Regions from separate parts of the Bacillus sp. SD127 genome, predicted to be linked through region 2. Evidence: riboswitches for the same ligand, from Rfam matches in the RefSeq annotation. Region 2 holds a riboswitch; each other region holds the start of a gene.
What was found. Region 2 has a riboswitch for S-adenosylmethionine ahead of metE (5-methyltetrahydropteroyltriglutamate--homocysteine S-methyltransferase). Riboswitches for the same ligand answer to the same signal wherever they lie in the genome.
Positions count from the first base shown of each region.

Region 1: another riboswitch for S-adenosylmethionine. It lies ahead of ACQVGS_RS16225 (bifunctional homocysteine S-methyltransferase/methylenetetrahydrofolate reductase); the one in region 2 lies ahead of metE (5-methyltetrahydropteroyltriglutamate--homocysteine S-methyltransferase).
Region 3: another riboswitch for S-adenosylmethionine. It lies ahead of metN (methionine ABC transporter ATP-binding protein MetN); the one in region 2 lies ahead of metE (5-methyltetrahydropteroyltriglutamate--homocysteine S-methyltransferase).

Region 1 is NZ_CP191226.1:3,096,223-3,104,194, reverse strand. It holds gene ACQVGS_RS16250 (YitT family protein) at 1-310, opposite strand, end outside; gene ACQVGS_RS16245 (mandelate racemase/muconate lactonizing enzyme family protein) at 406-1,521, opposite strand; gene ACQVGS_RS16240 (MFS transporter) at 1,530-2,798, opposite strand; gene ACQVGS_RS16235 (GNAT family N-acetyltransferase) at 2,888-3,739, opposite strand; gene ACQVGS_RS16230 (GNAT family N-acetyltransferase) at 3,744-4,193, opposite strand; gene ACQVGS_RS16225 (bifunctional homocysteine S-methyltransferase/methylenetetrahydrofolate reductase) at 4,292-6,130, opposite strand; SAM riboswitch class I at 6,221-6,338, opposite strand; gene ACQVGS_RS16220 (YajQ family cyclic di-GMP-binding protein) at 6,446-6,937, opposite strand; partial or broken gene ACQVGS_RS16215 (CvfB family protein) at 7,036-7,934, shown strand.
Region 2 is NZ_CP191226.1:2,889,956-2,897,927, reverse strand. It holds gene ACQVGS_RS15045 (glycosyltransferase) at 1-456, shown strand, start outside; gene guaD (guanine deaminase) at 461-931, opposite strand; gene ACQVGS_RS15035 (histidine phosphatase family protein) at 1,064-1,690, shown strand; gene metE (5-methyltetrahydropteroyltriglutamate--homocysteine S-methyltransferase) at 1,728-4,016, opposite strand; SAM riboswitch class I at 4,145-4,300, opposite strand; gene isp (serine protease Isp) at 4,432-5,391, opposite strand; gene rsbRB (RsbT co-antagonist RsbRB) at 5,614-6,447, shown strand; gene thiX (HMP/thiamine ABC transporter permease ThiX) at 6,481-7,245, opposite strand; gene ACQVGS_RS15010 (ABC transporter ATP-binding protein) at 7,220-7,972, opposite strand, start outside.
Region 3 is NZ_CP191226.1:897,565-905,536, reverse strand. It holds gene metQ (methionine ABC transporter substrate-binding lipoprotein MetQ) at 1-688, opposite strand, end outside; gene metP (methionine ABC transporter permease MetP) at 702-1,370, opposite strand; gene metN (methionine ABC transporter ATP-binding protein MetN) at 1,363-2,388, opposite strand; SAM riboswitch class I at 2,494-2,600, opposite strand; gene ACQVGS_RS04650 (SCP2 sterol-binding domain-containing protein) at 2,715-3,059, opposite strand; gene ACQVGS_RS04645 (thioredoxin family protein) at 3,167-3,487, opposite strand; gene ACQVGS_RS04640 (toprim domain-containing protein) at 3,499-3,852, opposite strand; gene ACQVGS_RS04635 (YusG family protein) at 3,930-4,166, opposite strand; gene gcvH (glycine cleavage system protein GcvH) at 4,222-4,605, opposite strand; gene ACQVGS_RS04625 (arsenate reductase family protein) at 4,672-5,028, opposite strand; gene fadE (acyl-CoA dehydrogenase FadE) at 5,140-6,924, opposite strand; gene ACQVGS_RS04615 (acetyl-CoA C-acetyltransferase) at 6,939-7,972, opposite strand, start outside.

The sequences.
Region 1 (7,972 bases), 210 kb from region 2:
AGGTGATGTCCGGAAAAATGACATCGAAGATCAATACCGATACAGAGGTGACGGTAATCGAGGCGAGAGTGCCGGTGAATGTTCTCATCTCCAGCCATTTTAAAGCAGTGAAAAGCATTGACACATTCACAGCCCATACCGAGAAGCCGTGGGGAATGTGAAACAAATGGTGCAATAAGACCGCAATACCTGCCGCCCCGCCTGTCGGAATATCATGCGGAAATAAAAATAAGGACATGCCGAGTCCCTGTAATACACCGCCTGTGACAATCATAAACGTGAGTTTTGCTTTCATCAGCAGTTCAGCCATTAAGTCATTTGCTCCTTTATGAAAAGACTTGTCCGCTGTTACCATTTTATGAGGCTGTCCATGATTTATGTCTATAAATAAAGGGATGGGACAGCTTAAAACGCTGAACCATCCCACATATACCGATTGATGATCTCCATATTGATTTCTCTGCCGATCCCTGTTCCTTTCGGGAGGTGCACGATTCCTTTTGAAGGCTGAAGGCTGATCAGTTCTGTAAAAGGATTCTCCATTACGTCCCACTCAATCGGTTCAATTTGGTCGTTCTCCATTTTTGACCACGGAGGCAGACAGGCCTGCGTAAATAAAGCATAAAGCCGGGAAAGAGCGCCGTCATAGGCATGGGCAGACGCTCTCACACCGAAATAACGCGCGAGCTGGAGGCAGTCGCGAAACTCATCGATTCCATTGACATGCATGACATCAGGCTGAATAATATCCAGGCAGCGCTGTGAGAGGAGAGGCGCAAATTGTGCCGCGCCTTTCATATTTTCTCCGCCGGCGACAGGAATGGATAAACGGCTCCGCAGAAAAGTGTAATCCTGCGGCTGGTCAAAAGGCAGAGGCTCTTCCAGCCAGCTGATATTGGTCCATTTCGAAAAAAGACGCTCCCACTTTAAAGCTGCTGCTGTATCGTAGCTTTGGTTTGCGTCCAGAATAATAGAAATAGAGCTGCCGGCCGTGTTTTGCAGGGCAGTGATATGCCGCACATCTTCCTCAAAGGTTGTCCCGCCGATTTTGACTTTGATTTGATTGAAGCCCTGTTTCAATTGAACTTCAACATTCGTAAGCGAGCTGCTGATCCATTGCGGATGGTCTGAATATGATTGGAAAGAGGCATATACAGGGAGTTCTTCTCTGTACCGCCCGCCCCACATGTCGCATACGGAACAACCTGCTGTTTTTGCCGCAATCTCCGTCAGTGCCATACTTACAGCCGATGCCGCCCGCTGATGCCATTTTTTGATTGTGCGCACTAAAGGCAGGCGGCTGCCTGCCTGTTTACCTAAGAGATAGGGAATGATTCGTTTTGTGAAACCGACATGCAGGGCCGGGAGCCAATCCGCGCACTCTCCCCAGCCGTCAATGCCGCTTTCTGTGATAATTCTGATCAGATAGCATGTCCGGTATTGTTTAAATCCGTTTGCATCTCCGTAAGGTTTCTCTAATCGGTGCAAGAGCGGAAAGGTCTCGATCCGTTCGATTTTCAAACCGGACGCTACCTTTCCTCAGCCGGCTGAAGCCGATTGCCATTCATTGCAGGCTCTTCTTTTTCATTCGTCTCGTCTTTATTTTGTTTGACATGAATCAGCGTGAGCACAAGAATGCCGACAACCAGCGTCAAGCCCGCAATGCTTAAGAACATGCCGGGTCTTGACCACTGCATCAAGCGCCCGAAAATAGGAGGCCCGATCGCCACCCCCAGAAAACGCACTGATCCGTACAGCGATGTCACAAAACCCCGTCGTTCTTTGCCGACAGCGCCTGTGATAAAGCTGTTAATACAAGGAAGGACAAGGCCTGAACCGATACTGCTCAGCACGAGAACGCTGATAAACAGGACGAGATTTTCAATGAATGACAGTGCCGCGTAAGACACAGTCATAAACGCTAAACCGATGACGATCAGCTTTTTCATTAACGATTGCTTTTGCCCGATTTTGCTGCCCGTCGTATAAGATGTCACACACATGACCAAAAGGGGAATCGCCAAAATCAGCCCTTTTTTGACGCCATCTGTATCGTATGTTTTTTCCAGTACGTCTGATAGGTAAAACAAAATGCCGAATAAGGTAAACAAACAGGTAGCCCCGGCTAAATAAGCGGTAAACAGCCATCTGCCTTCATGCTTAAATACACTTAACAGCCCTTTTGCATATTTTCCGATAGGAGGCGGTTCTTTATCTTTTTCCTTTTCTTTAATAAAAATCCAAGTCAGCACGATTGAAATGATACAAAACACAGGAAAGGCAAAAAATGCGCCATACCAAACGATCAGGGCGATAAGTGAACCAATAATCGGCGATAGAACTTTCCCCATTCCGTTTGACGCTTCAACAAGGCCGAGCACTCTGCTTTCCTGCGCGCCTTTAAATAGGTCCGCTGACAGCGCCATCGCAATCGGTCCCGTTCCGGCTGCTCCGATACCCTGAAGAGCCCGGCCAGCCATGACCCACGGATAAGCATTGTCAAAAAAACCTGCCGCAAACCCGGCCAGCAATCCGCCTGCTCCATACAAAAATAAGCAGGGAATAATGATGATTTTCCGTGAAAACCGGTCTGCGAGATAGCCGACAATCGGAATCGCAAACGCCGCAATCAGGGAAAACACCGTGATCACGAGACTGACTTGAAATTGGGATAAATGAAGTTCAGATTTCATTTTTGGCAGTATAGGAATAAGCATAGAGTTTCCAAGGGTTAATATTAAAGGGATTGAACCGATAGCTACAATCGTCATTCCGTTATTTTGTTTTGATGTTTCCATCTCAAAGCACACTCCTTTTCTTCTGCTTAGAGTGTCCCTGAAGGCATTAAAAAAACCGAACAGAATCTTCCTGTTCGGGTAAAAAAGGGTTAACCGAGCGCTTGTGAGATGACAGCGAATAATTGTCTGTTTCGTGCAGGCAGCGTCTTTTTTTGGTACATCATAAGCGGGGGCTCATCGTCTAAGTGAAATCCCATTGCTTCCAGGCTGTCATGCAGAAACAGGCTGTCCCCAGGCACGTCGATTCGCATCGGTCCTTGTTTTCCTGCAGCCAGCCTGTTGACCAATACAGCAGCGAGACCCGGTGACGGTGCGATAAGCGGTCCTAATTTCAGATTGGCCGGTGTCTGGACAGATAAGCCATAGCCAATTAATGTGCCTTCATTATTTTTGGCAATTACACATTCCGCTGATTGAGAGATCAAATGATGCAGAAGTGCTGCTCTGTCTCCGCCAAAGGCGGCTTGATCAGCCGCGATTAATTCCGGAAAATCCTTTTCTGTAAAAGATGTCAGTTCAATGTCATGCTGCTTTGTAAGCGGCTTGAAGCTTTGACAGCTGTATTTGCGGATTGAACCCGCTGTTTGAAATCCGGCTTTTTCATAAATCGGCAAACCTTCCTTCGTGGCGCAAAGCATGATGGCGGTGTTTTCATCGACTTGGCTGATACACGCGTTCACCATACGCCGCCCCAGACCTCGCCGTTTGTACTCGTTGTCGACGATAACGAGTCCGATAGAAGCAAGTCGGCCATACAAAAACAAACCGATGCAGGAGATGATGTCTCCTTGGCTGTTTTGATACCCGAAGAAGCGTCCATGTTTTACAAGCAACTGCAGCTCTCGTTCGCCGTAATCCGGCCACCCGGCTTGCCGGCACAGATGCAATAGGCCGGGCACATGTTTTTCAGTAAGCTGAATCAGCTCAATTGCTGAATGCATGTCATCACCTGCTTGTTCCTGTTTTTTTGTACATCACAATATGGGTGCCAATGCCGGAAATCTCAAACGGCTCGCCAAGTTCTTTCCAGCCAAGCTTTTCGTAATAGCCTTTCACATGGTATCTTGCGTTGCACCAGACCGCCTGCACGCCCATATCGGCCAGCTTCTGCTCCGCGTATGTGATCAGTGTGCTTCCGGCTTTTTGATCACGGTATTCTTCGAGCGTTGCCATGCCTCTAAGCCGATATGCGGGTGAATCAGTCAATAGCGGCTGATTTTCGGGAGAAAAGGAAGCGATGCTGATCAGCGTTCCTTCAAAAAAAGCGCCGAGATGGAAAGAGCCTTCTGCTTGATCCTGTTCATATTTGCATTGTTCAATTGATTGATGGGGACGCAAAATGCGGTTCCTGATTTCATATGTATCCTCTGCGGGTATGGTTTTCACTTCAAGCATGATGTTCCTCCTCCTATGTGATTTATTTTCTATATCGTAACACGAATCGGGTTTGAAAAAGACTGCCCAATTGGTTCGGACAGTCTTAGAAAGCGATTTTAATGCAAATAAATATTCTGACGCTGTTCATCTTTTTGCTTAATGTAAGAAGTAAGTTCCGACGTCAAGTCAGATCTGAGAAAAGGCGTGATTAAATAGATGCCGTTAAACAGCTCGCAGGCAGTATCCAGCAGGGAGCGTGCAATCGCAAGGCCTTCCGCCTTTTGTTTCTCTTTATCTTCGCCGGCGCGCGCCATTTTTTCGCGGATGGAATCGGACAGCTTGATGCCCGGAATTTCGTTATGGATAAACTCAGCGTTCCGGCTGCTTGTCAGCGGCATAACGCCGATATAAATCGGAGTCTTCAAATGCTTTGTTTCATTATGAATATCGACAAGCTGCTGCTCCGAATAGACGGGCTGTGAGATAAAATAATCAGCGCCGCAGTCTATTTTTTTCTCCAGCCGTTTTACGGCTTTATCGAGATGGCGGACGTTTGGATTAAAAGCAGCGGCCACTGAGAAATTGGTTTTCTTTCCGAGCGGTTTTCCGGACAGAGACAGCCCTTCATTGAACTGTTTAATCAGCCTGATTAAATCAAAGGATGTTAAATCATAGACAGACGTTGCACCCGGGAAATCACCGATTTTAGAAGGATCGCCGGTAATCGCCAGCACATCATGCAGCCCTAATGTGTCCAGTCCCATTAAATGTGACTGGAGTCCGATAATGTTTCGGTCCCGGCATGTAATATGGACAAGAGACCGCATATCGAGCTGCTGCTTGACAAGGGCGCCGCAGGCAACATTGCTGATCCGCGGGGTTGCCAGTGAGTTATCGGCGAGCGTCAGGGCATCGATTCCCGCTTCTTTTAATTCGGCAGCGGCGGACAGAAATTTGTCAAAGCTCAATTTCTTCGGCGGGTCCAGCTCAACAATAATTGAGCGCTTTTCCGCAGCGATTTCATTTAATCCCGGCTCTGTCCGTTCGTGCTGAACGGTCACCAATTCCTTTGCCCGAACCTTTACATGCTTTTCCGTAACAGGGGCGAGTCCGCCCACAGCCTCTGCCATAGCCCGGATGTGGTTTGGCGTGGTGCCGCAGCAGCCGCCGATAATCCGCGCGCCTTGCTTGCGGAACTCAGCCGCGCTGTTTTGAAAATACTTGTCGTCAGTTTCATATACAAGCCGGCCTTCTTCGAGTGAGGGGAGGCTGCTGTTCGGGTAGACAGATAAAAACACGTCATCAAAAATCGGCACTTCACTGAGCGCTTCAATCATGTGGTAAGGGCCGAGCCGGCAGTTAATGCCGACGATATCGGCACCGAGATCCGCAACCGAGCGCAGCGCATCAGAAAGCGGCGTTCCATCCTGAAGTACGCCTTGCTCATGCATGGATACATTCAGCATAATCGGAAGATCGGTTTCTTTTCGGGCGATTTTCAGCACTGCACGGGCTTCTTCCAAATCATAATACGTTTCTAACAGCAAACCGTCCGGCTCTTCATGCAGCAGTAAATACAGCTGTTCGCGAAAGCTTCGTTTGATTTCGTCAAGGCTGTACGCATTTTTGTTAAACGTGCGGATGCCGCCCATCGTCCCGAGCACATACGCATCGCCGGCGGAAGCCCGCGCGATTTTTACAGCCTCCTGATTCATTTTTTTGATGTCATCTTCAAGGCCGTGTCTCGATAATTTAATATAGTTCGCTCCGTACGTGTTGGTCTGAATGATGTTTGCTCCCGCTTCGACATAGGCTTTATGTATACGCTGAATTTCCTCAGGTTTTGAAAGATTAAGCTCCTCAAAGCACCTGTCTATTCCGAAGGAGTAAAGCAGCGTGCCCATTGCGCCGTCACCGATTAACACCTGTTTCTTCAAATCTTCTAAAAGTCCCATTGTCTGCCTCCTTTATTCACATTCAGCAAGGAAAAAAGAGAAATAAAAAAAGTCCTCTTAAGAAGAAGACTTTGTCAGTGATATTGTCTCTTCTTATCTTCCAAGCTGTTCGAGCTTGCTGGATTTAGCACCTTGGTCATGGCAATGCGCCATTACACCGGTTGCTGAAGCTTCGTCGGGCCAGTCCCTCTGCTTCTCTTGATAAGAACGGATATGAAATTTTACATGTTCAGGAGCTGCCAAAAGATGCCTGGCATTTTCCCTTTCTCCAAATTTACCGAAAATAAAGACAATAATCAATAGGAATCAGAAAATTTATCTGAAATTTATAAATTGAACGTCAATTGGCAGATCGGCACCTCGAACTGCTGCGATAACCTGCTGAAGATCATCCTTGTTTTTTCCGGTGACACGCACTTGATCATCCTGCACTTGAGATTTTACTTTCAGTCCGGAGTTTTTGATGATGGTATTGATTTTTTTGGCGTTGTCTTTGTCAATCCCTTGAACAAGCTTTGCGCGCTGGCGTACGGTGCCGCCGGACGCGTTCTCAATTTTGGCGTAATCAATGTTTTTTGTCGGCACGCTGCGCTTAATCAATTTGCTGACAAGCACATCCTTGAGCTGGCTTAATTTGAATTCGTCATCGGAAACAAGAACAAGCTCTTCTTTATCTAATGAAATGTCGCTTTTGCTCCCTTTGAAGTCATAGCGTGTGCTGATTTCCTTCAGTGCGATTTGAATCGCGTTTTGCACTTCAGGGAGTTCCACCTTGGATACAATATCAAATGAACTTTCTTTTGCCATATGAAAACCTCCATAACATTTAACTTATGTGTTGATTATAGTAGAATAAAGAGAAACTTCCAACAAAACAAAGAATCAATTTGTGATGATTGGAAAAAATGTTAACAAGATCCGCAGTGAAATAAGCGGGAAGAGGAAGGACGATAGCATGAGACCAGGGCAGCAATTAACCTTGAGTATAGATCACGAAACGGACTTCGGTTACTTTTTAACCGATGGAGAAGATACGATTCTCTTACATAACAGTGAAGTGACAGAGGATATAGAAGACAGAGATGAGGTAGAGGTCTTTATATACGTTGACCAGCAGGAACGGCTTGCAGCAACGATGAAAATTCCGGTCATCAGCGCTGATGAGTACGGATGGGTAGAAGTGGTGGACACGGTAGATGATATGGGCGTATTCGTCGATGTCGGCCTTTCGAAAGACGCGCTTGTCGCAACAGAGCATCTGCCGCCGTATGAAGATGTCTGGCCGCAAAAAGGGGATAAGCTCTACTGTATGCTGAAGGTGACAAATCGGGGGCGCATGTTTGCCAAACCCGCACCGGAGGATATCATCAGCGAGCTGTTTACGGACGCTTCAGACGATCTGATGAATAAAGAGCTGACCGGAACGGTGTACAGGCTGATCGCTTCAGGATCGTTCATCATTACGGATGACGGAATCCGCGGTTTTATTCATTCATCAGAAAGAAAAGAAGAGCCTAGACTCGGCTCAAGAGTGACAGGACGTGTGATTCAAGTGAAGGAAGACGGCTCAGTGAATATGTCGCTTCTTCCGAGAAAGCAGGATGCGCTGTCTGTTGATGCCGAGTATATTCTAACGTATTTAAGAACGAGAAACGGCGCCATGCCGTACAGCGACAAAAGCCAGCCCGATGATATCAAAGAACGTTTTAACATGAGCAAGGCTGCCTTTAAACGGGCGCTTGGCCACTTAATGAAAAACGGAAAAGTGTATCAGGAAGACGGCTGGACATACGAGAAAAAATAATGCATGAAAAAGACTCGCCTGCAGCAGAACTGCGGAGC
Region 2 (7,972 bases):
GCCATCCGCCTGGCAATGAAGTGCATAAATGAATGCAACAGCAAAAAGCAAATTCCTCCAGCGGTTTTATATTATATCAAGTTTCAACTCTTCATTGATTCTGAACGGTATGAAGAAGCTGAGCGGGATATTGATGAAGCACTGCGGCATTATCCAGATTACAGCACCCTTTACTACTACAAAGGGATAATGAAGTATCAGCTTAAAAAAGTCAGAGAAGCGATTACAGCATTTGAATCCTGTCTGCAAACGCAAGGTGAAAACCATCAGTACGTACAGGTTAAAGGGGCCGCTGATTTTCGATCCCTTTGCTGGCTGGGCGTCTGTCACGCTGAATTGCATCAACATATGACAGCAGTTTTATATTTGCAAAAAGCGCTGAAAGCAAACCCGAGGTGTACTCAGGCACAGCAGCTGCTCAGTGAATTAACAAAGGATCAGGCCGCACATGCCTGATCCTTTAATATTCTTTTTTATGGTCAACATCCCGCCATGCTTGAAACGGAGATAAATGCTCCGTGAGAGTTACGTGATAAAAGGGGATCGTTCTTTCTTCAGCAGGTTTATTGATTTCTTCATAAATGAATGAATCATCAAAACCGGCTTCAGCAGCATCTGTATGCTCAGCAGCATAGTAAACGGCTTTCGGCCGGGCCCAGTAGATGGCGCCTAAGCACATTGGGCATGGCTCGCAGCTCGTATACAACATGCAGTCATCCAGCTGGTATGTCCCAAGCGCTTTACAGGCGTTTCGAATAGCAGTTACTTCCGCGTGGGCAGTCGGATCATTGCTTGTAGTAACGTTGTTCTGTCCTTCGGCTATAATGGCCCCGTCCTTCACGATAACAGCTCCGAAAGGCCCGCCGATTCCAGCAATCACTCCTTCACGAGCAAGCTCGACAGCCCGCTTTAAAAACGTTTCATGATTCATCCCATACCCTCCCAGTCGATCGAATGATATAAGTATAGCCGAAAAGAAGTGCAAAAAACATTCTCAAAAAAATGAAAAATAAACAAAATATTTGGGTGATTTGCTAAGATGAAAAAAAGGGAGGGGGAGCATATGCTGCATTTGTATATCGCCAGGCATGGACAGACACATTGGAACGTAGAAAAAAGAATGCAGGGCTGGCTGGATTCTGGTGTAACAGAACTTGGGCTGTACAATGCCCGAGCTCTTGGAGAACGGCTGAAGGATATTAAATTCAATCAGGTTTACATCAGCCCGAGCAAGCGGACAGAAGAGACGGCAAAAGCTATATTGGGACCGCGCTGCCTGCCGCTGGTGAAAGATCGTATATTCAGAGAAATGTCTCTGGGGCCATGGGAAGGGAAAAAACAAGAGGATATTGAAAGAGACGAACCTGATCTTTTTCATGCTTATTTTCATCATCCTGAAGCATATCGCCAGCCGGGATGTGAAACGTTTTTTGACCTCGAAAGCCGGGCAAGGCTGGCTCTCCAATTGATTTTAGACAGCCATTCTTCCGGGAATATTCTTCTGGTTACCCATTCTGTCTTTATATTAATGCTGTTAAATATCATAAAGGGAAGAGGCATTCATGACATATGGAATTCTGCTTACATACATGATACATCATTGAGCCTTGTGGCATTTGATAAAAATGGAACAGCCAAAATACTAAAAGAAGGGGATGGGGAGCATCGAAAACCGATTCCCGTTTTCTAAAAGAAAAAACCATCTGCATTTGCAGATGGTTTTCGTATTATACAAGCTGTGTCTGCTTAGCTCTTGCCTGTTTCGCCGCTTCAACCATATTTTTTAAGGCTGCGACTGTTTCTTCCTGCTGTCTTGTTTTTAAACCGCAGTCAGGATTTACCCAGAAACGGTCAGTCGGACATACAGCAAGCGCATCAACGATAATGTTGTACATTTCCTCAGTTGACGGGACACGTGGACTGTGAATGTCATAAACACCAAGCCCGAGCCCTTTCAAATACGGATGCTCTTTTAAGTAATCCAAAAATCCTCCGTGGCTTCTGCTGTGTTCGATCGTAATGACATCAGCGTCAAGATCATTGATCGTATCGACGATGTCTTCGAAGTTGCTGTAGCACATATGTGTATGAATTTGTGTTTCATTTTTCACGGAAGAGGTTGTTAATCTGAATGCTTCGGCAGCCCAAGTCAAATATTCATCCCAATCACGGGTTTTTAACGGAAGGCCTTCACGCAGGGCTGGCTCATCGACTTGAATGATTTGAATGCCCGCGTCTTCAAGCGCTTTTACTTCTTTGCGGAGGGCGAGTCCGATTTGGAATGCGATTTCTTTTCTCGAGATATCGTTCCGAGGGAAGGACCAATTTAAAATCGTAACAGGACCTGTCAGCATTCCTTTTACATGCTTGGATGTTAACGATTGAGCGTATACAGTATCTTTCACTGTCATCGGTTCAATAAACTCTACATCTCCATAAATGACCGGCGGGCGTACACAGCGTGAACCGTATGATTGAACCCAGGCGTACTTCGTAAAGGCGAAGCCGGCCAGCTTTTCACCAAAGTATTCAACCATGTCTGTCCGTTCGAATTCACCGTGAACAAGAACATCAAGATCCAATTCCTCCTGAATATCAATCCATCTTTTCGTCTCCGCGTTGATAAAGTTTTGGTATTGTTCATCAGACCACTCGTTTTTCCGCCATTTTTGGCGTGCGCTGCGTACTTCAGCAGACTGCGGGAAGCTTCCGATTGTTGTTGTCGGCAAAAGCGGGAGTCCGAGAGATTCATTTTGCAGGGTTAAGCGTTCTTCAAACGGAATGGGGCGCTTGAAGTCTTTATCGCTTAATTGTTCCAGCTCTTGCTTTTGTTCAGAATTGGCTCCTGTTGCAAATTGTTTGAGCGCTTTGATGTCCGCTTTCGCTTGCTGAATTCGCTCACTGATGGCGGCTTTGCCTGATACTAAGCCTTCTTTTAAAGCTGTTAGCTCTGCCAGTTTTTCTTTCGCGTAGGACAATCCGTTCAGCAGATCTTGTTCCAAATGCTCATCTGGGTGTTTCGCTACCGGAACATGAAGAAGGCTGCTGGAAGGCTGAATCCACAGTTCATCAACCTGTGCAATGCTGAGGATATGAAGCACGGCATCCAGGCGTTCTTCAAGATCCGCTTTCCAAATGTTGCGTCCGTCTATGACACCGGCTGCCAGCACTTTATCTTTCGGAAAGCCGTGTGTCTTAAGCTGTTCCAGGTTTCTGCCTTTATCATGAACGAAATCAAGCCCAATACCCTGTACAGGATAAGAAATAAGCTCCTCATAAGCATCAACAGAATCGAAATACGTTTGCAAAAGCACATTCAAGGAAGAAAGCTCATTTGTGATGCTCTCGAATAACTCTTTTACGCCGCGTACATCCTCAGCTGAAGCGGTGACAAGCGCAGGTTCATCAATTTGAACCCATTTTACGCCTTCTTCTTCAAGCTCTTTTAAAAGCTGTACATATAACGGCACGAGACGTTTTTGAATTGCTTTAGCTTCAGATGGCTCGTAGCCTTTTGCAAGCGTGACGAACGTATAAGGGCCGACGATAACAGGTTTTGTTTCAACGCCGTACTCCTGTTTGATTCGGCGGTAGTCTTCAAGCTGTTTGTTTCTTGTCAGGCGGAACTCTAGGCTCTCGTCATATTCCGGCACGATGTAATGGTAGTTTGTATTAAACCATTTTGTCATTTCACTTGATACGGCGTCTTTTATTCCGCGGGCGATGGCGAAGTATGTATCTGTACTGTCAGTCAGGTGTCTGAAGCGTTGCGGGATCCAGTTGAAACTGACCGCAGTGTCAAGAATATGATCATACTGTGTGAAATCAGAAACAGGCACAACATCAATCTGCTGGTCAATTTGCGTTTTCACTGCGGATAAGAATAATTCATCGATTTGCTTCAAAAACGTATCTTTATCGCTGTTTCCTTTCCAATACGCTTCAAGCGATTTTTTCCATTCTCTGTTCAGTCCGATTCTTGGAAATCCTAAATTCGATGTTTTGATTGTTGTCATTGTTTCTCCTCCTTTATATGTAAAACACTCTTGTTGACCCGCGGATACAGGCTGTTAAGAGGTTTTCTCACAACTAAAAAGCCTCTTTCCCATGAGAGAAAGAGGCTTTTTTGCAAAACATACAGCCTCTCTCATCTCTCAGAAACAATCTGATGGAATTAGCACCGTGCCTTAAGAGATATAAATCTCGGCGCGAAAATCAGTGCGCCCCATTTCACAATGGAATTACGGTCGGTTGCTGTTGGGGTCAAAAGGCCAATCCCTCGCCCAACTCTCGATAAGAGAAAATGTTATTAATTTTTTGAAAAGTTGAATCATTTGTTGGTAATCTTAACAGCAATTCAAATTCATTGTCAACAAAGATTTTGAAATTTTTTTTACAATTTACGGTATATATTATATGAGAAAAATAATATTATAGGGTCAGTAAATGTGACTGCTCTGCTTTCTCTGACAGCTCATCAGGAGCGGTTAAATACAGGAATCCATTCCCGGCCAATGTTTTTGCGATATCGAGCGGAAGTGTCCTGCGGATCAGCTGCGCATAAAGCTCAGATTCAGAGAGCTCTCTTTGAAAAGATTCTTCTTCAAAGCTTTTAATTAAAGCAAGCGCTCCGCTGACATGAGGGGCAGCCATTGATGTGCCGGTAAGCTTCCCGTATTTCTTGTTGGGAAGAGTGGATAAAATGTTTTCACCAGGTGCAACAAGATCAATCTCTTTGTTTGTGTTTGAAAATTCTGACGATTCACGCGCTACTGAAACAGATCCAACCGCAATTACATCATTATACGCAGCAGGATAGGAAAGCTCCTCTGTGCGTTCGTCGCCGTCACCCTCATTTCCCGCGGCACAAACGACTAGCACTCCGTTTTTGACGGTGTTTTTGACCGCTTCCTCCAGTTCAGGCACATCGCTCGGTCCGCCAAGGGACATTGAGATGATATCAGCCTTTTGCTCAACAGCATAGTTAATGCCGTTAATAATCCATTCGTACTTTCCGCTGCCGTTTTCACCGCCAAGCACCTTTACAATTAAAAGGCTTGCCTCAGGCGCAACCCCGGCGATGCCGCCGTTTGAATCGTTAGCCGCAATCGTTCCGGCAACGTGTGTGCCGTGTCCGTTGTAGTCGGAAATGGCATCTTCCTTGCCGCCGTCATCATCTGTGAAATTCTTTCCGCCGATGATTTGGTTTTTCAAATCGGGATGGCTCGTATCGCAGCCGGTGTCCAATACAGCAATTTTTACGTCTTTGCCTTTAACCCCTTTTGACCACACTTCTGGCGCCTTAATCACTTTAATACCCTCAGGAAGCTCGTTCACATCCATGATCTGCTCATTCGTCACATACGGGATCAAGCGGATTTCACCATTCATAAAAAAGCCCTCCTTTTTTATGCTTGCAAGTGGATACAAGGGTGTTATCTCACATTATATGAAAAAAGCAGCCGCTCGGACAGTGTCGTTTGAAGCATTTTGAAAAAATAGGATACAATCCAATGGATTAGTAATTTTCAAAATAATGGATGTCTCTAGCGTGTATGGCTGGGATTCAGCTGTCAGTCAAGTTATAATAGAAGTTGGGAAAGGAGCAGTGTGATGAAACTGAATGAAAAAATATTTGCGTTTTTTTCTGAGCATGTAGAACAAATGGCCGAGGAATGGATTGACACAATGGAGGAAAGCGATCCGAATTCGATTTATGCCTTACATAATGCAACTGTAACCGAGGAGCTGAAAGAGCAGGACAGAGAGTTCTACCGGCATCTGAATTACATGTATGTTTTACCGGAAAAACAATTTCTCGATGAATTTCAACAATGGGTTATTGAGCTGACGAATGATCAAAAACATCTCGATACCCCGGTGCAATACGTCATCCGTGAGTTTATGAGAAATCGAAGATTATATACGAAGTATTTTGAGAAGTTCGCAGAAGAAAACGAGTCGGCATTTGGACCGGGAGAGAAACAAAAATGGGCCGATTTGATTGTGAAAGTTTTTGATTTTACCATTTATACATTCGTCGATCACGCTGAATCGAATGCAAAACAGCAATTAAATGCCCAGAGAGAAATGATACTGGAATTAAGCTCGCCTGTCATTACTCTGAGCAAAACGACAGCTCTGCTGCCGCTTGTCGGTGATATTGATACTGAACGGGCAAAGTTTATTCTTGAGAACACGCTTAATGCATGTGCGAAAAGACGCGTTGAGCATCTGTTGATCGATCTTTCAGGTGTCGTCGTTGTTGATACAATGGTGGCGCACCAAATCTTTAAATTGATTGAGGCGCTTACTTTAATCGGTGTCAGATCCACATTGTCTGGAATCAGACCAGAAATTGCGCAAACCGCTGTACAGCTTGGAATTGATTTTACGAACATTAATATTAAAACCAATCTTGCCCAAGCATTGAACTATCATCAATAATAAAAAAGCCGCTATTCAACATAGCGGCTTTTTCTATGAGGTAAAACATAAAGACACAAGAAAAGATCCTGCGAATAACAAGAGAATGAGGAAAAAGAACAGCCAGTCGCGCGGGCTGACGGTAAGCGACCGGTAATACGTCCGGTTTCGGCTGCCTGTAAATCCTTTTGATTCCATCGCAAGAGCTGTTCGTTCCGCTTTTCTGATCGCGCTTGCTAATAGCGGGATGGTATAGCGCTTTAACGCGTTTATTTTTTCTTTTAAGCCATTTTCCGCCGCCCCGCCTCGGATTTTATGTGCCTGCTGGATCAGCTGGACCTCCTCTTTTAACAGAGGGAGAAAACGAAATCCGGCAATGACGCCATATGCAAGCTTCGGGGACAGCTTGCACTGCTGCACAAGACTCAGCATAAATAAAATCGGATCGGTTGTAAAAACAAACATCATTGATAAGGCAGAAAAGCACAAAATACGAAACCCGAGTGAGATGCCGACAGCCACATTTTCACTGTTGATCGAAAAAGGGCCGGCTTGGAACAGAAAATTATCTGCGGTCGTCGGAATCTTGCCGAAAACAGCGGCTGTCCATACGCAGCCGAATGCTAAAATCAAAAACGGAATCGTGAACAAAAGCCATTTTTTCAGCGGTATTCTGGCCGCAAACGGGACACCCGCAACAATCATGATATAAAAGCACGCCGGTGTGTAAGGATTGTAAATAAACGACAGCATGACGACACAGCAAAAAACCGCCCCTGCTTTTACTGCCGGGTTAATGAGATGTAACGGCTGCTTCATCACGCACCTCCTGCTGGTATGTCATCCATTCATATCGAAGGGGGAGGGTGAGCTTTGCTTTTTGGACGAGCTCGGCTTCCCTGGAAAATAATTGTTCCGGTGTTCCGTCAAAGGCCAAATGTGTGCCGTGAAGCACAAGCACGCTGTCAGCATATGAAGATACAAGCTCCATATCGTGTGTGATCATGAGGACAGCGGTGCCTTCTGTCTGGATATGCTGAATCATTTCCATGCATTCAGCGGCTGTTTTGGCGTCTTGGCCATAGGTCGGTTCGTCTAAAAGCAAAACCGTTACATCGTGCATCAGCATTGTGGCGACACTCAGCCGCCGTTTTTGCCCTTGGCTGATCGCAAACGGATGGTGGTCCGCCAAATGTGCAAGGCCGAAACGCTGCAGCAGGTTCTGCGCTTTTTTCTCGGTTTCGGCATTTGCCGCATGGCCGAACAGCAGCTCATCATATACTGTGTCAGTCACAAACTGGTGCTCTGGATTTTGGAAAACCAATCCCATTTGTTTGCGAAGCTCTTTTTCTTTGTAAGACTCCAGCGGCTTATCATGCAGAAGAATCTTGCCGCTTTTCGGTTTGAGCAAACGGGCGAGAACAGACAACAGCGTAGATTTTCCTGTGCCGTTTGGCCCGACAAGTGCCGTCAAAGAGCCTGCACGCAATGAAAAACTGATGTCTTTGAAAATGGTCTGCTGTCCTCTTGAAAACGATAAGCTCTG
Region 3 (7,972 bases), 2.0 Mb from region 2:
TGGCGTAAGGGTTATCTTTTGTTGATTCCACTTCAATCGCGTCTTTTTTAGGATTTAATTTATTTTGGATCGCGTAGTTCACATTGATGAAGGCCGCGTCTCCTTCTTTGTTTTCATATGCTTTTGCCGTTAATTCAGGCGCTACTTTTTTGAACTGAAGGTTTTTCGGGTTTTTCTTAATGTCTTTCAGTGTTGCATCGACTGTCTCCACTTTGGAATCAAGTGTAATTAATCCTGCATTCTCAAGCATTGCAAGCATACGGCCTTGTTCAGCGACGTTATTTGTCAGGATAATTGTCGCACCGTCGGGAAGATCTTTTAATGATTTGTATTTTTTAGAATAAATACCGAATGGCTCTAAGTGAATCGCGCCGGCATTCACAAGTTTATAATCTTTGTTTTCTTTCATTTCTTGCTCAAGGTAAGGAATGTGCTGGAAGAAGTTCGCATCCACTTCTTTATCAGCTAAGGCTTTGTTGTACATTTTGTAATCACTAAGCACTTTCACTTTCAGTGTGTAGCCTTTTTCTTTTAACAATGGTTCAGCTTCTTTTAAAATTTCTGCATGCGGTGTTTTTGTAGCTGCAACAACAATTTCTTTCTTGCCGGATTCAGCGTTATTAGAACCGCAGGCAGCCATAACTCCTGCAAATACAAGCAGTAATGCACCTAAAAATAGCTTTTTCAATGTAAATCCTCCCTTATCGTTTGTCTATTATATTTGTTATGACATCACCGATCATTTGAATAATGAAAACGATGATTAAAATAAATACAGTAGCAACGAAGGTCACATCAGTATTATTAGACTGATATCCTTCTACATATGCAAGGTTTCCAAGGCCTCCTGAACCGATGGCGCCCGCAATTGCCGTTGAGCCGATCAAAGCGATGGCCGTAACCGTGATCCCAGAAATAAGGGCCGGCATGGATTCCGGAAGCAGCACTTTGAAAATAATCGTTGATGTTTTGGCTCCCATTGATTTCGCAGCTTCGATGACGCCTTTATCCACTTCGCGCAGCGCAATTTCAGCAAGCCGCGCGTAAAACGGGGCTGAGCCGATGACTAACGCCGGCAGTGCCGCGTTCGGCCCTAAGATGGTGCCGACTAAAAACTTCGTAAAACCTAGTAATAAAATAATTAAAATGAGGAACGGAATAGACCTGAATACATTGACAATGGCCGCAATCACAGTGTTGACCGCTTTGTTCTGCCAGAGGCTCCCTTTGCTTGTGAGAAAGAGCAGCAGACCGAGGATCACCCCGATGACAAAGGCAAAAACCAAAGAGATCAGCGTCATATAAAGCGTCTCGTATGTCGCGTTCCATAATTCAGTTACATCAACGTTCGGGAAGTATTTTTCAAACATTCGTGATCACCTCTGCTTTCACCTGTTTGTCATTAATAAACCGGATCACGTTTTGCACTTCTTCCTCGTCACCGTCAATATGGATGAACAATGAACCGTATGCTCCGTCCTTCGTCTGCGAGATCTTCCCTTGCAGAATATTGACACTGACATTGAAGTTTCTGATCATCTCTGTAATCAGAGGCTGTTCAGCCGCTTCGCCGACAAATGTGAGCTGAACCGTTGTTCCTGACGCTTTTTCGTCAAGAAGATGCTGAAGCGTTTCTTTTGTTTCTTCAGGCTCAGTCACCTGCTGGACAAATCGTTTTGTCATTTCTTCCTTCGGATTCTTGAAGACATCGAGAACTTCTCCTTCTTCAACAACCTTTCCGTTTTCCATGACAGCGACTCTGTTGCAGATTTTGCGGATGACATGCATTTCGTGTGTGATCAGCACAATCGTCAAACCGAGTCTTTCATTAATATCGGACAAAAGATCCAAGATTGAATCAGTTGTTTGCGGATCTAAAGCTGATGTCGCTTCATCACAAAGGAGAACCTTCGGATTGTTTGCGAGCGCTCTGGCGATTCCGACCCGCTGCTTTTGTCCTCCGCTCAGCTGGGATGGGTAAGATTTTTCTTTTCCTTCTAAACCTACCAGTTTAATCAGTTCATTGGCACGCTTGATCCGCTCGCTTTTTTTCACCCCGGCAATTTCTAAAGGAAACAGGATGTTATCTCTGACAGTTCGCGACCAGAGCAAATTGAAATGCTGGAAAATCATACTGATTTCATGGCGTGCTTTTCTTAAATTGCGTCCGTTTACTTCATTAATCTTTGTTCCCGCCACTTCCACGATTCCTGAGCTCGGTTTCTCAAGTCCGTTCAGCAGACGGATTAAGGAACTTTTACCAGCTCCGCTATATCCTATAATTCCAAAAATCTCACCTTTTTTTATGGAAAGCGAGACATTTTGGACAGCATTGACATCTCCATGTTTCGACTTATACACTTTTGAAACATCCTGAAGATTGATCAAAGCGATCACCTGCCTTAACACTATTCTAAGAAATCTTCCGGTTTTTTCTGCAAAAGAAAAGCCTTTCTGCATACTTGAGCAGAAAGGCTTATATAAAACGCCTTTCTCTCATCTTTCAAAGCTGAACGCTTCGTGTGAATTGGCACCATTTCAACAGTGTTGATGGTTGCCGGGCTTCATAGGGCACTTCCCTCCACCTCTCTTGATAAGAGAAATATATAGTCTTTTTCGTCCGGAAATTCTTAATGTAGAATAGCATGGCGAATGATAAAATGTCAATAAAATAAATGATGTCAACTTTTACTATTATAATAATTTACTATTTTTCAATTCTTTAGAATCCTCTGAAAAAAACCATTAGTCAGCCACAGAATGGCTTCCAGCTTTAACAGCGCTCTGAATGAACCCTTTACCTTTAGGCTTCCGCTCTGGATCAGGTGCTGAAGGGAAATGTCTCCATGCAAAAGATCAATGATTTCTGTTTGGTTTCCATAAAAGGTCAGGTTGGACGTGTGGGGCGGAGAAATCTTTTTCATTTCCCCTTGTTCGTTTATTGAGACGGTTAAGGCTTCTGTTTCTCCTTGGAAGGTAATGAGCAATGTTGAAGTGTTCAAAAGGGGTTTTAAAAACAGATGCTGGTAATCATCTTCTAAAACTTCCGCTTTCTCCATTTGTACAACCTCCTATTTGTTGGTCATACATACACATTTCTCTCCTCAGCGCAAGAACCCCTTTATAAAACGAACGACAATTTCATTGGAATGCGCCGAGAAAAATGTCATAAATGAGATGCAGAAGATGATTTTTGTTTGATCAGCTCATATAAGTAAGAAACGGAATGAAACGCATACCCTCTTTCAATTACTTTCCCGCCCTTAAACAGCAGAAAACAAGGGACGCTTTCAATTTGATATGCTTTAGCAAACGCCGGTGAATAGTTGAGATTATTTTTATAGAAGGCGACAGACGGAAGCATTTCTTCGACGACTGTCAGCATTTTGCTTGCCAGCTGGCAGGTCCCGCAAAACGGAGTATATAAATATAGGAGATACACATCATCAGTAATGTGTTCAAGTTCTTGTTCTTGGAGTTCTTTCATGCTATAACACCTCAGGTCTTTCTTTCAAGAAAAATCGTATGGACATTCAGATTTGCGCTCAGCAATACAGATGCTATATGGTGTCTGGGCGCCGCCGCGACTTCCTTATAGGCTTTGTCGATATGTATATGGAAGGCTTCATTAAATTCCCTTTTCAGCTGTTTTCTCAATTTCTCGCCCGATTCATCGGCATCAACCAAAATATAGACGTCCTTCTCGTAAAGCTCGTCAGCCAATTCCTCCAGCTTCAGCTGGCTGATTGTTCCGTTTGTGCAGAGAATGCGCACTGGCTCATTCAGGACGCTTTCAATCTTTTCTTTATCTGATTTCCCTTCAACAATCAAGACTTTTCCCAGCTCGTCCATGTTCATCTGCTTCACCTGCCGCGTCAAATTTGAAACGTTCAGATTGTAAAAGAAGGCAGTGAAATTCACCGCCAACATTAACACCAGCCGCTTTCGTAGTCACAATCCACATATTTCTGATCGTCTCCTGAAACCACGTCGGCTGTCTTATAAAACTTTTCATTTTCATAGGTAAAACCGGACTTAAGCTCATATTCATTCATGCCTGTCATTTGGCCGATCATCTCATCTTCATGATATAACGAGAGCCGGCCATTTTGAAAGCGGCCTGTCACATCATTGGTGACATCGAGCTTTTGTTTGCTGAAAGCCATATTGGACACCTCCCATAGCGTTAGCGTATCCAATTGCCTGCTCAGCTATCCGGTTTTAGTCTTGCTGTGTCATCTCTTCGTATTGCTCTGCTGTCATTAGTTTTTCAATTTCAGACGCATCAGACGGTTCAACGACGATCATCCATGCTTTTTCATACGGAGATTCGTTGACGAACTCCGGGCTGTCATCAAGATCTTCGTTTACTTCCACTACAGTTCCGTTAATCGGTGCGTAAAGCTCAGATACCGTTTTTACGGATTCTACACTTCCGAAAGGCTCGTCCGCTTTAATTTCAGCGCCGACTTCAGGAAGCTCAACAAACACGATATCTCCGAGCTCGGATTGGGCAAAATGGGTAATGCCGATTTTGGCTTTTTCTCCTTCAACTTTTACCCACTCGTGTTCTTCTGAGTAACGCAAATCTTTAGGTATGCTCAATTGAATCCCTCCATTTTTTACAGCACTACAATAAGAAGATACCACACTTTTCGAAAAAAATTTACATCATGACCAGTTTTCTTCAAATTGATCTTCTTTAAAGCCGACTGTCACTTTTTCGCCGTCTGTTGTGAGCGGGCGCTTGATCAGCATTCCGTCTGAAGCCAGCAGTTCAAGCTGTTCGTCTTCTGACATATGATACAGTTTTTCCTTCAGATTCAGTTCACGGTATTTCATGCCGCTTGTGTTGAAGAATTTCTTTAAATCCAGCCCGCTTTTTTCATAAAGCGATTTTAGCTCCTCTTTGCTTGGAGGCTGTTCTGCAATATGTATTTCGTTGATTTCTTTTCCGTGTTCTTCAAGCCATTTTTTCGCTTTGCGGCACGTTCCGCATTTAGGGTACCAGTAAAAAGTTAACGACATCTTCTTCCCCCTCAATAAAATAATCGAGGTTATTTTAACACAGTTTGTTTTAAAAACCTAAAACAGTGCTTCATAAAAAAAGAGCTCCGGATGAGCGGAGCTCCTTGGGACTCAGACAATATATTTTTCTGCCTCGAACACACCCGCTGCCGCTTCACGTTTTTTCCGAATGACATTTTTAGGCGTCACGCGTGTCAGCTTGCGGAGAGCCGAGAGCATCATACGGAGAGAATCCCCTTCTTCCATTGCTAGTAAAGATTCTTTCGCATGGGCTTCAATTTCGTTAAAGGCTTCTTGAACGAAAATTTCTGTGTACAGCAGCTTTTGCGCTGCTTTATCGCTTCCTTGCGCGGCAATGGCCTTTTCCGTTCTGAGCACGGCTGATTCCATTGCATATACATTGCTGACAATATCAGCAATGTTTACGAGGATTTCTTGTTCGCGGTCGATCGCTTTTCCGTATTTTTGCGCGGCAAGGCCCGCGGCGAACAGGGCGATTTTTTTGGCTTGCTTGACGATATATTTCTCTTGCTCTAATACGCCGGTGCCCGGCTCCTCAGGCATAAGCATCATGAGTTCTTCTTGAAGCGCCTGTGCCTTTTCAAAAAGAGGCAGCTCGCCTTTCATCGCTTTCTTCAGAAACGTGCTTGGCACGATTAACCGGTTAATTTCATTTGTTCCTTCGAAAATCCGGTTGATCCTGGAATCCCGATAGGCTCTTTCCACCTCATACTCCTGCATAAATCCGTAGCCGCCGTGGATTTGCACGCCTTCATCGACAATATAATCAAGCGTTTCAGAGCCAAACACCTTGTTGAGAGAGCATTCAATGGCGTATTCGGCAATGGACTTCGCAATTTGTCTTCCGTCCTTTAGGTCTTCAGCTGTAAACTGGCTCATATTGTCTTCAAACAGTCCGACAGTTCTGTACACAGAGCTTTCCATCGCATACAGTCTTGATGCCATCGTCGCGATTTTTTCCTGGGTCAGCGAAAAGCCTGCGATCGGCGTTTTAAATTGGCGGCGCTGATTTGCGTAAGCTGCAGACAGCTCGATCACCCGTTTGGACGCGCCGATCGTTCCTACTGCCAGCTTGTAGCGGCCGATATTTAAAATATTAAAAGCGATGACATGCCCTTTGCCGATTTCTCCAAGAAGGTTTTCCTTCGGCACCTCAGCCTGATCCAAAATAAGGGTTCTCGTCGATGACCCTTTAATTCCCATTTTCTTTTCTTCAGGTCCGGTTGATACGCCCCGAAAATCTTTTTCTACAATAAAAGCGGAAAACTTTTCGCCGTCCACTTTGGCGTAAACGACAAAGACATCGGCAAAAGCTGAGTTGGTAATCCACTGTTTTTCTCCGGTTAATACGTAATGCGTTCCAGCTTCATTCAGCACCGCTGTCGTTTTTGCGCCTAACGCATCAGATCCGGAACCCGGCTCAGTCAGTGCGTACGCAGCGATCTTTTCCCCAGAAGCCAGATCAGGGAGATATTTTTTCTTTTGCTCTTCCGTTCCGAAGAATACGATCGGCAAGGAACCGATGCCGACATGTGCACCGTAAGAAAGTGAAAAGCTTCCCGCACGCGAAAATTTTTCAGTGATCAGCGCCGAGCTGATTTTATCAAGGCCCAGCCCGCCGTATTCCTCGGGAACATCGGCTCCGAGAAGCCCTAGTTCTCCCGCTTTCTTCAAAAGCCGGACGGAATGTTCAAATTGATGGTTCTCAATTTCATCTATATGCGGCAGAACGTCCTGCTCAATGTAATCCTCCGTTGTTTTCGCAATCATTTTATGCTCGTCGGTGAAATCCTCCGGTGTATACATCTGATCATATGTGACATCCTCGATTAAGAAGCCGCCGCCTTTTAGTACTTCAGCCGTTTTTTTCGTCATTTGTTTTTCCCCCTTTAGCATAATTCAAATACGCCGGCTGCTCCCATCCCGCCGCCGATACACATTGTGACGACTCCAAATTGCTCGTTTCTCCGTTTCATTTCATGAATCAGTGAGAGTGTCAGCTTTGTGCCCGTACATCCAAGCGGGTGCCCGAGTGCGATAGCGCCCCCGTTGACATTCACTTTCTCCTCATCAATCCCCAGCTCCCTGATGACTTGGATGGCTTGTGATGCAAACGCTTCGTTCAGTTCGAACAGCCCGATGTCCTGCAATTGAAGCCCGGCAAGCTTCAGTGCGCGCGGAATGGCTTCCACGGGCCCGATGCCCATGACTTCCGGCGGCACCCCGCCAACTGCAAAGGAACGGAATTTGACAAGCGGCGCCAAACCAAGCGCATCCGCTTTTTCGCGATCCATCAGCATGACAGCCGCCGCCCCGTCACTTGTTTGCGAGGAATTTCCGGCAGTGACTGTCCCGTCAACGGAAAAGGCCGGGCGTAATGTGCTTAAAATGTCTGTGGTCGTTTGCGGGCGGACACCTTCATCCTGAGAAAAAACAGTATGTTTTACCTGCGGCTTATGGTTTTCGCCGATTTCTGTCACCTTGACTTCGACAGGGACAATTTCATCTTTAAATTTCCCCTCTGCAAGGGCTTTGGCAGCTTTCTGGTGGCTGCGCACGGCAAAAGCATCCTGATCTTCACGGGAAACGCCGTATTTTTTCGCAACCTGTTCTGCTGTGTGTCCCATGCTCATGTAATACTCCGGCGCTTTCTCGGCTAATGCGAGGTTCGGACGGGTCACATGCCCCATCATCGGAACCTGTGACATAGATTCCGCTCCGCCTGCAATGGCCGTATCGTAGGCGCCAAGCATAATTTTTTCTGCCGCATATGCGATGGACTGAAGACCTGAGGAACAGTAGCGGTTGACCGTAATCGCCGGCACCGTATATGGCAGACCCGCAAGCGCGCCGATATTTCTCGCCATATTGAGCCCCTGTTCTGCTTCAGGTGTTGCACAGCCAATAATTAAATCGTCAATAT